Regions from separate parts of the Streptomyces sp. SGAir0957 genome, predicted to be linked through region 1. Evidence: riboswitches for the same ligand, from Rfam matches in the RefSeq annotation. Region 1 holds a riboswitch; each other region holds the start of a gene.
The links. A riboswitch is a leader RNA that binds a small molecule or an ion and turns the genes downstream of it on or off. The one in region 1 is predicted to bind cobalamin.

Region 1 (3,200 bases):
GCACCCGCCGCGAGGAACTCCTGCTCTCCGCGCCGGAGTTGGCCGCCGAGCGCGGACTGCGCCGGGCGCTCCACCACCGGGACGGCAGCGCCTCCTACGAAGCGCTGCTCGACAAGCTGCGCCACACCCCCGACAACGCCGCGTTCCTGCGCCAGGTCCACTCGACGGTCCCCGCGGTCTGACACCACGCCGCCATACGTGATACTCGGCGTATGAGCTCGAGCACGACGCGCCCCGGCGGTGCCCACGGCATCACGGTGCGCAGGGCCACCGCGCGCGACGCCAAGCGGCTGACCCGGCTCGTCCGCGGCTCCCGCGCCTACGAGGGCCCGTACGCGCCGATGGTCGCCGGCTACCGGGTCGGCCCGGACTACATCGAGGCGCACCGGGTCTTCGTCGCGGTCCGCCCGGCGGACGAGCGCGTCCTCGGCTTCTACTCCCTGCTCCTGGTCCCGCCGGAGCTGGACCTGATGTTCGTCGCGAACGACGCGCAGGGACTCGGCATCGGGCGCCTCCTGATCGCCCACATGCGGGACGAGGCGCACGCCGCCGGGCTCGACCACGTCCGCGTCGTCTCCCATCCGCCCGCCGAGGGCTTCTACCGCAGCGTCGGGGCGCGGCGCACCGGCACGGCGGTCGCACGCCCCCCGGCCGTCGCGTGGGACCGCCCCGAACTCGTCTTCCCCATCGACCCCGCCGTCTGAGGTCCGAGGGGTTCCGCCCCGGGCCCGCTCGGCGCACACTCGGTGGCAATTCGAGCGGGCGGCAATGCGGCAAGGAGGCCACATTGGGCGGCAGCGAGACGCGCGGCGACGCGTTCGACGTGATCGTGGAGATCCCGCAGGGCTCCCGGAACAAGTACGAGATGGACCATGAACTCGGGCGCATCCGGCTCGACCGGATGCTGTTCACCTCGACCCAGTACCCCGCGGACTACGGCTACGTGCAAGGCACCCTCGGCGGCGACGGCGACCCGCTGGACGCGCTGGTGCTGACCGGCGACGCGACGTTCCCCGGCTGCGTCATCGAGTGCCGGGCCATCGGCATGTTCGTCATGAGCGACGAGAAGGGCCCGGACGAGAAGATCCTGTGCGTGCCCGCGCACGACCCGCGCCACTCGGGCACCCAGGACATCGAGGACCTCCCCGAGTTCGACCGCCTGGAGATCACCCACTTCTTCGAGGTCTACAAGGACCTGGAGCCCGGCAAGTCCGTGGAGGGCTCGCACTGGGAGGGCCGCGACAAGGCGTACGAGGAGATCCGGCGGGCGCGCGAACGCCGGGAGGGGTAGCCGCCCGCGGCGCCGCGGGGCCCGTCCCTTAAGGTGGGCGGGCCGTGGTGCTCGGGAAGACCGGTGACGGCCCCCAGGGGTCAAGTCCGGAGCGGCCCTCGCCACTGTGATCGGGTCCCGCACCGTCTCCTCCGCCGGACGGGGCTGGTGCGGAGCACGCCGTTCCACCACGCCACTGGCCGCTCTCGGGCGGCTGGGAAGGCAGGAGCGGCGGCGCACGCCCGTAAGCCAGGAGACCGGCCACGGCATCTCACGAAGTGATCCACGAGGTGCTGGAGCGTGATCAAGGCATGACCCTGCCCGGGAACTCCCCCGAGGTCTCCCCCGCTTTCCGCTGGCGCCGTGAGGACACCGTCCGTACGGCGGGTCTCCTCGCGGTGATCGCGGCGCTGCACGTCGTCGCGTTCGGCGTGCTGTTCCTGCTGGTCGTGCCCGAGCACTACGAGGTCGGCAACAAGGCGTTCGGCATCGGGCTCGGCATCACCGCGTACACGCTCGGGATGCGGCACGCGTTCGACGCCGACCACATCGCGGCCATCGACAACACCACCCGCAAACTCATGGCCGACGGCAAGCGCCCCGTCTCGGTCGGGTTCTGGTTCGCGCTCGGCCACTCCAGCGTGGTGGTGGCGATGGCGGCGCTCGTGGCGGGCGGCGCGGCGCTCGCCGGTGTGCTCCTGGACGACGGATCCCGCACCCACCAGGTGCTCGGCGTGGTCGGCACGACGGTGTCGGGCACGTTCCTGTATGTGATCGCGGCCCTCAACCTGGTGGCGCTGCTCGGCATCCTGAAGGTGTTCCGGGCGATGCGCGAAGGCTCGTACAACGAGCGAGAACTGGAACAGCACCTGGATTCCCGCGGGTTCATGAACCGTGTCCTCGGCCGCTTCACCAAGTCGATCACCCGCCCCGGCCAGATGTACCCGCTCGGCTTCCTCTTCGGCCTCGGCTTCGACACGGCCACCGAGGTGACGCTCATGGTCATGGCGGGCAGCGGGGCCGCGGCCGGACTGCCCTGGTACGCGATCCTCTGCCTGCCCCTGCTCTTCGCGGCGGGCATGAGCCTGTTCGACACGCTGGACGGCACGTTCATGAACTTCGCCTACCAGTGGGCGTTCTCCAACCCGGTGCGCAAGGTGTTCTACAACCTCACCATCACCGGGCTCTCGATCGCCGTCGCCTTCTTCATCGGCACGATCGAACTGGTCGGCGTCCTGCACGAGAAACTCGCCCTGACCGACGCGGTGACCGGCTGGATCGCCGGCCTCGACCTCGACAACGTGGGCTACGTCATCGTCGGCCTCTTCGTCGCGGTGTGGGCGGCGGCGCTCGCGTACTGGCGCCTCGCCCGGGTCGAGCAGCGCTGGTCGGCGCGGGTCGCCGAAGGCGGGTAGGGCGGGGCCCGTGCCGGGTCCTGTGGCGCGGGGGGCCACGGGGGCGCGCGAAAGCGGGCCGTTCGGCCCAGCCAGGAGGGTCACTCGGCCCGCATACCAGGGCCGTCCCCCTGGGGATACTGCTGAGCAGAGCCTCCCGTGCCCTCGCTCTCCCGCCGCGGCGCACGGTCGAGGCCCGGGCCCGCCGGTCGCAGTGGGGGGAGCTGCAATCGGCGGGCCCGGCACCTTCTCCCTCCGGGGGCCTGATGCTGTCGGTCCCGGGGCGGAGCCGCCCGGGGAGATAAGGTTTCGGGTCGAACCGCACGCGCCCGAGCACCCAGGAGCACCTACGTGACCGTAGCCATCGACTCGTCCGAGCCACCCGTTCCGTCCGGCGAGGACACCGGGGAGACGACCGCCGCGGAGCAGACCCCGGAGGCGGACGTGCCCGAGGCCCGCCATGCCGAGGACGACGGAAACGGGGCGGGCCGGCTGGACGCACCGGACCGGCCCGGACCGGCCGACTCCGACGGCGG
Region 2 (3,200 bases), 4.3 Mb from region 1:
CTCGCGCTCGGCTCGGCGCTCGCGCTGTTCATGTACCCGCACTCGATCACGGCGACGCTCTCCTCCAAGAGCCGCAACGTGATCCGCCGCAACACCACCATCCTGCCGCTCTACTCGCTCATGCTGGGCCTGCTCGCGCTGCTCGGGTTCATGGCGATCGCGGCCGGGATCAAGGTGCAGAACGGGCAGTTGGCGATCCCGCAGCTGTTCGAGGACATGTTCCCCGACTGGTTCACGGGCGTCGCGTTCGCCGCCATCGGCATCGGCGCGCTCGTCCCGGCGGCGATCATGTCCATCGCCGCGGCGAACCTCTTCACGCGCAACATCTACAAGGACTTCATCAAGCCCGACGCGACCCCCGCGCAGGAGACCAAGGTCTCCAAGCTGGTGTCGCTGCTCGTGAAGGTCGGCGCGCTCGTCTTCGTCCTCACCATGGACAAGACCGTCGCCATCAACTTCCAGTTGCTCGGCGGCATCTGGATCCTGCAGACCATGCCTGCCCTGGTCGGCGGTCTGTTCACCCGCTGGTTCCACCGCTGGGCACTGATCGCCGGCTGGGCGGTCGGCATGGTGTACGGCACCCTCGCCGCGTACGGGGTGGCGTCGCCGACGCAGGCGCACTTCGGCGGGTCCTCGAAGGAGATCCCGGGCATCGGCGAGATCGGGTACATCGGCCTGACGGCGTTCGTGATGAACGTGATCGTGACCGTCGTCCTGACCTTCGTCCTGAAGGCCGCGAAGGCTCCCGAGGGCATCGACGAGACGTCGCCCGGCGACTACACCGCCGACGCCGGTGACAAGGGCGTGCAGACGGACCTGCCCGTCGTCGGAGCGGGCTCCGGCCACTGAGCTCCGTCGTACGACACCCCGGGACGGGCCTCTCCGCACGCGGAGGGGCCCGTCGCCATGAGCGGGCCCGCACGCCCGCCACGCACCTGCCCGCGCGACACAAGATATGGGGCTGTCACCCACACCCGGCACAACATGTATGCTCGCTCTCGCTGCAGCCGCAGGGGAATCCGGTGCAAATCCGGAACTGTCCCGCAACGGTGAACGTAGCGCGCATAACGCCGCGCCCGCGTGAGTCCGACGACCTGCCGCAGCCCACCCGAGCCGCCCGGCCCGGATGGAGACGACGTCCGGGCCTCGCGGAATGGGCCGGTGACGAAGGCGCCCCCTCGCGTGCGCGCCCGAGCCACTCCTCCCCGCAAGGCCCCGAGCCGAGCGAGGGAGAGCCCCCAGTGACCATCGCGCCGCCCGCCGAACCGGTCTCAGCCACCCCGGAAGACGCCCCGCAAGACGCTCCGGGCACCGCGCTGCTGCGCACCCTGACCGAGCTGACCTCCGACCTGCCGGGCGCCGACCCCGGCCGGGTCGCCGCCGCCGCGCTGCGCGGCCGCAGCGCCCGCGCCGACGAGGCCGAGCTGCGCGAACTCGCCACCGAGGCCGCCGCCGGGCTGATCTCCGAGGACCCGGTCTACTCCCGGCTCGCCGCCCGCCTGCTCACGCTCTCCATCGCCGCCGAGGCCGCCACGCAGGGCGTCACCTCCTTCACCGGGTCGATCGCGGTCGGCCACCGCGAGGGCCTGATCGCCGACCGCACCGCCGAGTTCGCCCGTCTCCACGCGGCCCGCCTCGACGCGCTCATCGACACCGAGGCCGACGACCGCTTCGGCTACTTCGGCCTGCGCACCCTGCACAGCCGCTACCTCCTGCGCCACCCGATCACCCGCCAGGTCATCGAGACGCCGCAGTACTTCATGCTGCGCGTTGCCTCCGGTCTGGCCGAGGACGACTCCGTCCGCGCCCTGGACGAGGTCGCGGACCTGTACGGCCTGATGAGCCGCCTGGACTACCTGCCGTCCTCCCCCACCCTCTTCAACTCCGGCACCCGCCACCCGCAGATGTCCAGCTGCTACCTGCTCGACTCCCCGCTCGACGAGCTGGACTCGATCTACGACCGCTACCACCAGGTGGCCCGCCTCTCCAAGCACGCCGGCGGCATCGGGCTCCCCTACTCCCGCATCCGCAGCCGGGGTTCGCTGATCCGCGGCACCAACGGGCACTCCAACGGCATCGTGCCGTTCCTGAAGACGCTGGACGCGTCGGTCGCCGCCGTGAACCAGGGCGGGCGCCGCAAGGGCGCCGCCGCCGTCTACCTGGAGACCTGGCACTCCGACATCGAGGAGTTCCTGGAGCTGCGCGACAACACCGGCGAGGACGCGCGCCGCACGCACAATCTCAACCTGGCGCACTGGATCCCCGACGAGTTCATGCGCCGCGTCGCCGACGACGGCCCCTGGTCGCTCTTCTCCCCCGCCGACGTGCCCGACCTCGTCGACCTGTGGGGCGCGGAGTTCGACGCCGCGTACCGCAAGGCCGAGGCGGAGGGCAAGGCGCAGAAGACCCTCCCCGCGCGTGAGCTGTACGGCCGCATGATGCGCACCCTCGCGCAGACCGGCAACGGCTGGCTGACCTTCAAGGACGCCGCCAACCGCACCGCCAACCAGACCGCGGAGCCCGGCCACACCGTCCACTCCTCGAACCTGTGCACGGAGATCCTGGAGGTGACGGACGACGGGGAGACCGCTGTCTGCAACCTGGGTTCCGTGAACCTCGGCGCCTTCATCGTCGACGGCGACATCGACTGGGAGCGGCTCGACGAGGCGGTCCGCACCGCCGTCACCTTCCTCGACCGCGTCGTCGACATCAACTTCTACCCGACCGAGCAGGCGGGCCGCTCCAACGCCCGCTGGCGCCCGGTCGGCCTCGGCGCGATGGGCCTCCAGGACGTCTTCTTCAAGCTGCGCCTGCCCTTCGACTCGCCGCAGGCGAAAGCTCTTTCGACGCGCCTTGCCGAGCGCATCATGCTCGCCGCTTACGAGGCGTCCGCCGACCTGGCCGAGCGCAACGGCCCGCTGCCCGCCTGGGACAAGACCCGTACCGCGCGCGGCGTCCTGCACCCCGACCACTACCCCGACGCGCAGGTGACCTGGCCCGAGCGGTGGGCCGCGCTGCGGGAACGCATCGCCGCCGTCGGTATGCGCAACTCGCTGCTCCTCGCCATCGCGCCGACCGCGACGATCGCCTCCATCGCGGGCGTCTACGAGTGCATCGAGCCGCAGGTCTCCAACCTGTTCAAGCGCGAGACGCTGTCCGGCGAGTTCCTCCAGGTCAACTCCTACCTGGTCGACGAGCTC
Region 3 (3,200 bases), 6.7 Mb from region 1:
AACCTCCCGCCCGGCTATGTCCTGCGCGCCCAGGACCGCGTCGTCCTCGCCACCACCCGCCAGGGTCTCGCCGAACTCCTCGGCCGCGTACCGTACCGGGCCAGATCCTGACCGCCGCCCCGAAGCCCGTAGGACGCCCGGCACCCCTATGGCGTCACGCGGCGCGCCGCCGACGTCTTCGACGTCCGCGGCCCGGCAGTGTTCCTCGGTGGGCGCCCGCACACGGGAGTTGGCCGCCACCCCGCCGACCACGATCAGCGTCCGCACGCCATGCTCGCGGCAGGCCCGCAGCGCCTTCCGCGGAGGCCGGGGTGGTGTGGTGAAGTCCGCGCCGCACCGGTAGTTTCTGCGCGGTGGATCTGACGGAGACGCACGGGTACGCCCTCATGACCGACACCGCCCGCCTGCACTGGGTCCGGCTGGACGACCCGACGCGGCGGGGTGGTGACGCACCCGCCGTGGTCCTGCTGCACGGCGGGCCCGGCCTGCCGGACTACCTGCACGACGTCGCCGTCATGCCGGCGGACCTCACACGTGTGTACCGCTACGACCAACGCGGCACGGGCAAGTCCCCCTGGCAGGGCCGTCACACCCTCGCACGGCACCTCGACGATCTCGCCGAACTCCTCGACCTCTGGGGCCTGCCCTCGGCCGTACTGATCGGCCACTCCTACGGCACCGACCTCGCCGCCCGCTTCTGCATGGCCCACCCGGACCGCGTGGCCGCGATGCTTCTCCTGTGCGGGCCGTTCGTCGGCGACTGGCGCGCGGCCGACCGGGCGGCGCGGGACCGGCGGATGACACCGGACCAGCGGGAACGCCTGTGCGCACTCCAGAACCTGACCCGCCGCACGGAGGAGCAGGAGACCGAGTTGCTGACGCTGTCCTGGTTCACCGACCACGCCGACCCCGAACGCGCCTGGGGCTGGGCCGCACAGGATGCCCGGCACCGGCGCCCGGTCAACTGGACGATGAACCGCGAACTCGGGGCGGAAGGACGCGCCGACCCGGTCGGGCAGCGCCTCGACGAACTGGCCGCGTGTCTGCCCCGGCAGCTGGAGATCCTCGGCGGCGCCGACGATCCCCGCCCGTTGTCCGCGCTCGCCTCGCTCGCCGCGCGCCTCGGTGCTCCGCTGACCCGGGTCGACGGCGCGGGACACGAGCCGTGGCTGGAGCGCCCCGCCGAGACCCGGGCGCATCTGCGGCGGTTCGTGCGGGCCGCGGCCGACCGGCAGTGACACACCCGTCGACAACGCCTAGGGTGACTCCCGCAGCTGGTTCGCCCTGTCAGCCAGGCAGGGCGTCGTAAGAGGGAACCCGGTGAAACTCCGGGACTGCCCCGCAGCGGTGAGTGGGAACGACCGCCGTCATACGCACTGGGCCTCGGGAAAGAGGTCTGGGAAGCGACGGCCAGTAGGTGTCCCGTCCGGCCTCGGACGGACGTGCTCACGAGTCCGAAGACCTGCCGACTGCCCGTGTGCGTACGACGCGCACACGGACATTCCGTGTGACCTCGTGGGCGGGTCGGCGTACATGTGCGGCGGACGGGACCGCGCCTTCGGCGCGCGGCATCGCCCCGCCGTCCGTGTCACTCCTTCGTGCCCAACGAGTCCCCGGGATCCAAGGGATACGTCTCTCGAAGGAGATCTCCGTGACCACCAGCACCGCCGCCGCGGCAGCTCGCGCCACCGCGCACGGCTACCCCCGCCAGGGCCAGGGCCGCGAACTGAAGAAGGCGGTCGAGGGGTACTGGAAGGGCCGCGTCACCGCCGACGCCCTCCGGGCCACCGCCGCCGACCTGCGCCGCGCCAACTGGCGGGAACTCGCCGACGCGGGCCTCACCGAAGTCCCCACCGGCGACTTCTCGTACTACGACCATGTCCTGGACACCACCGTCATGGTGGGCGCGGTCCCCGAGCGCCACCGGGCCGCCCTCGACGCCGACGCCCTGGACGGCTACTTCGCCATGGCCCGCGGCACCCAGGACGCCGCCCCGCTGGAGATGACCAAGTGGTTCGACACCAACTACCACTACCTCGTGCCCGAGTTGGGGCCCGGCACCGTCTTCGCCGCCGACTCCGCGAAGCAGGTCGCGGAGGTCGGGGAAGCCCTCGCCCTCGGCCTCGCGCCCCGGCCGGTGCTGGTCGGGCCGGTCACCTATCTCCTGCTCGCCAAGCCCGCGCCCGGCGTCGCCGCCGACTTCGACCCGCTCACCCTCCTCGACCGGCTGCTGCCCGTGTACGCCCAGGTCCTGGCCGACCTCCGGGCGGCGGGCGCCGCGTGGGTGCAGCTGGACGAACCCGCCCTGGTCCAGGACCGCACCCCGGCCGAGCTGAACGCCGCCGCCCGCGCCTACCGCGACCTCGGCGGCCTCACCGACCGGCCGAAGCTCCTGGTCGCGTCGTACTTCGACCGGCTCGGCGACGCGCTTCCGGTGCTCGCCAAGGCGCCGGTCGACGGGCTCGCCCTCGACTTCACCGGCCCGGCGGCCGCCAACCTGGACGCGCTCGCCGCCGTCGGCGGGCTGCCCGGCAAACGCCTCGTCGCCGGTGTCGTCGACGGCCGCAACATCTGGGTCAACGACCTGGAGAAGTCGCTCACCGTGCTCGGAACACTGCTCGGGCTCGCCGACCGGGTCGACGTCGCCACCTCCTGCTCGCTGCTGCACGTCCCGCTGGACGCGACGCTCGAACGCGACATCGACCCGCAGATCCGGCGCTGGCTGGCCTTCGCCCGGCAGAAGACCGCCGAGACCGCCGCGCTCGCCAAGGGGCTCGCCCTCGGCAGGGACGCGATCACCGCCGAACTGGCGGTCAACCGGGCCGCCCTGTCCTCCCGCGCCACCTCGCCGATCACCCGCGACCCGGCGGTGCGCGCCCGCGCCGCCGCCGTCACCGCGAGCGACACCCGCCGCGCCCAGGCGTACCCGGAGCGGGCCGCCGCCCAGCGCGCCCGCCTCCGCCTCCCGCTCCTGCCGACCACCACCATCGGCTCCTTCCCGCAGACGGCCGAACTGCGCGCCGCACGAGCCGACTTGCGCGCCGGACGTCTCGACACGGCGGGTTACGAGGAGCGCATCAGGACCGAGATCCGCGACGTGATCTCCTTCCAGGAGAAGACCGGCCTCGACGTCCTCGTGCACGGTGAACCCGAGCGCAACGACATGGTGCAGTACTTCGCCGAGCGGCTCACCGGCTACC

Region 2: another riboswitch for cobalamin. It lies ahead of C1N81_RS18805 (ribonucleoside-diphosphate reductase subunit alpha); the one in region 1 lies ahead of C1N81_RS38175 (Nickel transporter NicT).
Region 3: another riboswitch for cobalamin. It lies ahead of metE (5-methyltetrahydropteroyltriglutamate--homocysteine S-methyltransferase); the one in region 1 lies ahead of C1N81_RS38175 (Nickel transporter NicT).

What each region holds. Positions count from the first base shown of each region.
Region 1 covers NZ_CP027293.1:7,349,916-7,353,115, reverse strand. The annotation lists gene rho (transcription termination factor Rho) at 1-182, shown strand, start outside; gene C1N81_RS38185 (GNAT family N-acetyltransferase) at 213-704, shown strand; gene C1N81_RS38180 (inorganic diphosphatase) at 788-1,291, shown strand; cobalamin riboswitch at 1,320-1,551, shown strand; gene C1N81_RS38175 (Nickel transporter NicT) at 1,582-2,685, shown strand; gene C1N81_RS38170 (hypothetical protein) at 3,016-3,200, shown strand, end outside.
Region 2 covers NZ_CP027293.1:3,098,295-3,101,494, forward strand. The annotation lists gene mctP (monocarboxylate uptake permease MctP) at 1-849, shown strand, start outside; cobalamin riboswitch at 982-1,117, shown strand; gene C1N81_RS18805 (ribonucleoside-diphosphate reductase subunit alpha) at 1,242-3,200, shown strand, end outside.
Region 3 covers NZ_CP027293.1:655,751-658,950, forward strand. The annotation lists gene C1N81_RS08050 (NAD-binding protein) at 1-111, shown strand, start outside; partial or broken gene C1N81_RS08055 (tRNA (adenosine(37)-N6)-threonylcarbamoyltransferase complex transferase subunit TsaD) at 181-300, opposite strand; gene C1N81_RS08060 (alpha/beta fold hydrolase) at 354-1,238, shown strand; cobalamin riboswitch at 1,259-1,485, shown strand; gene metE (5-methyltetrahydropteroyltriglutamate--homocysteine S-methyltransferase) at 1,652-3,200, shown strand, end outside.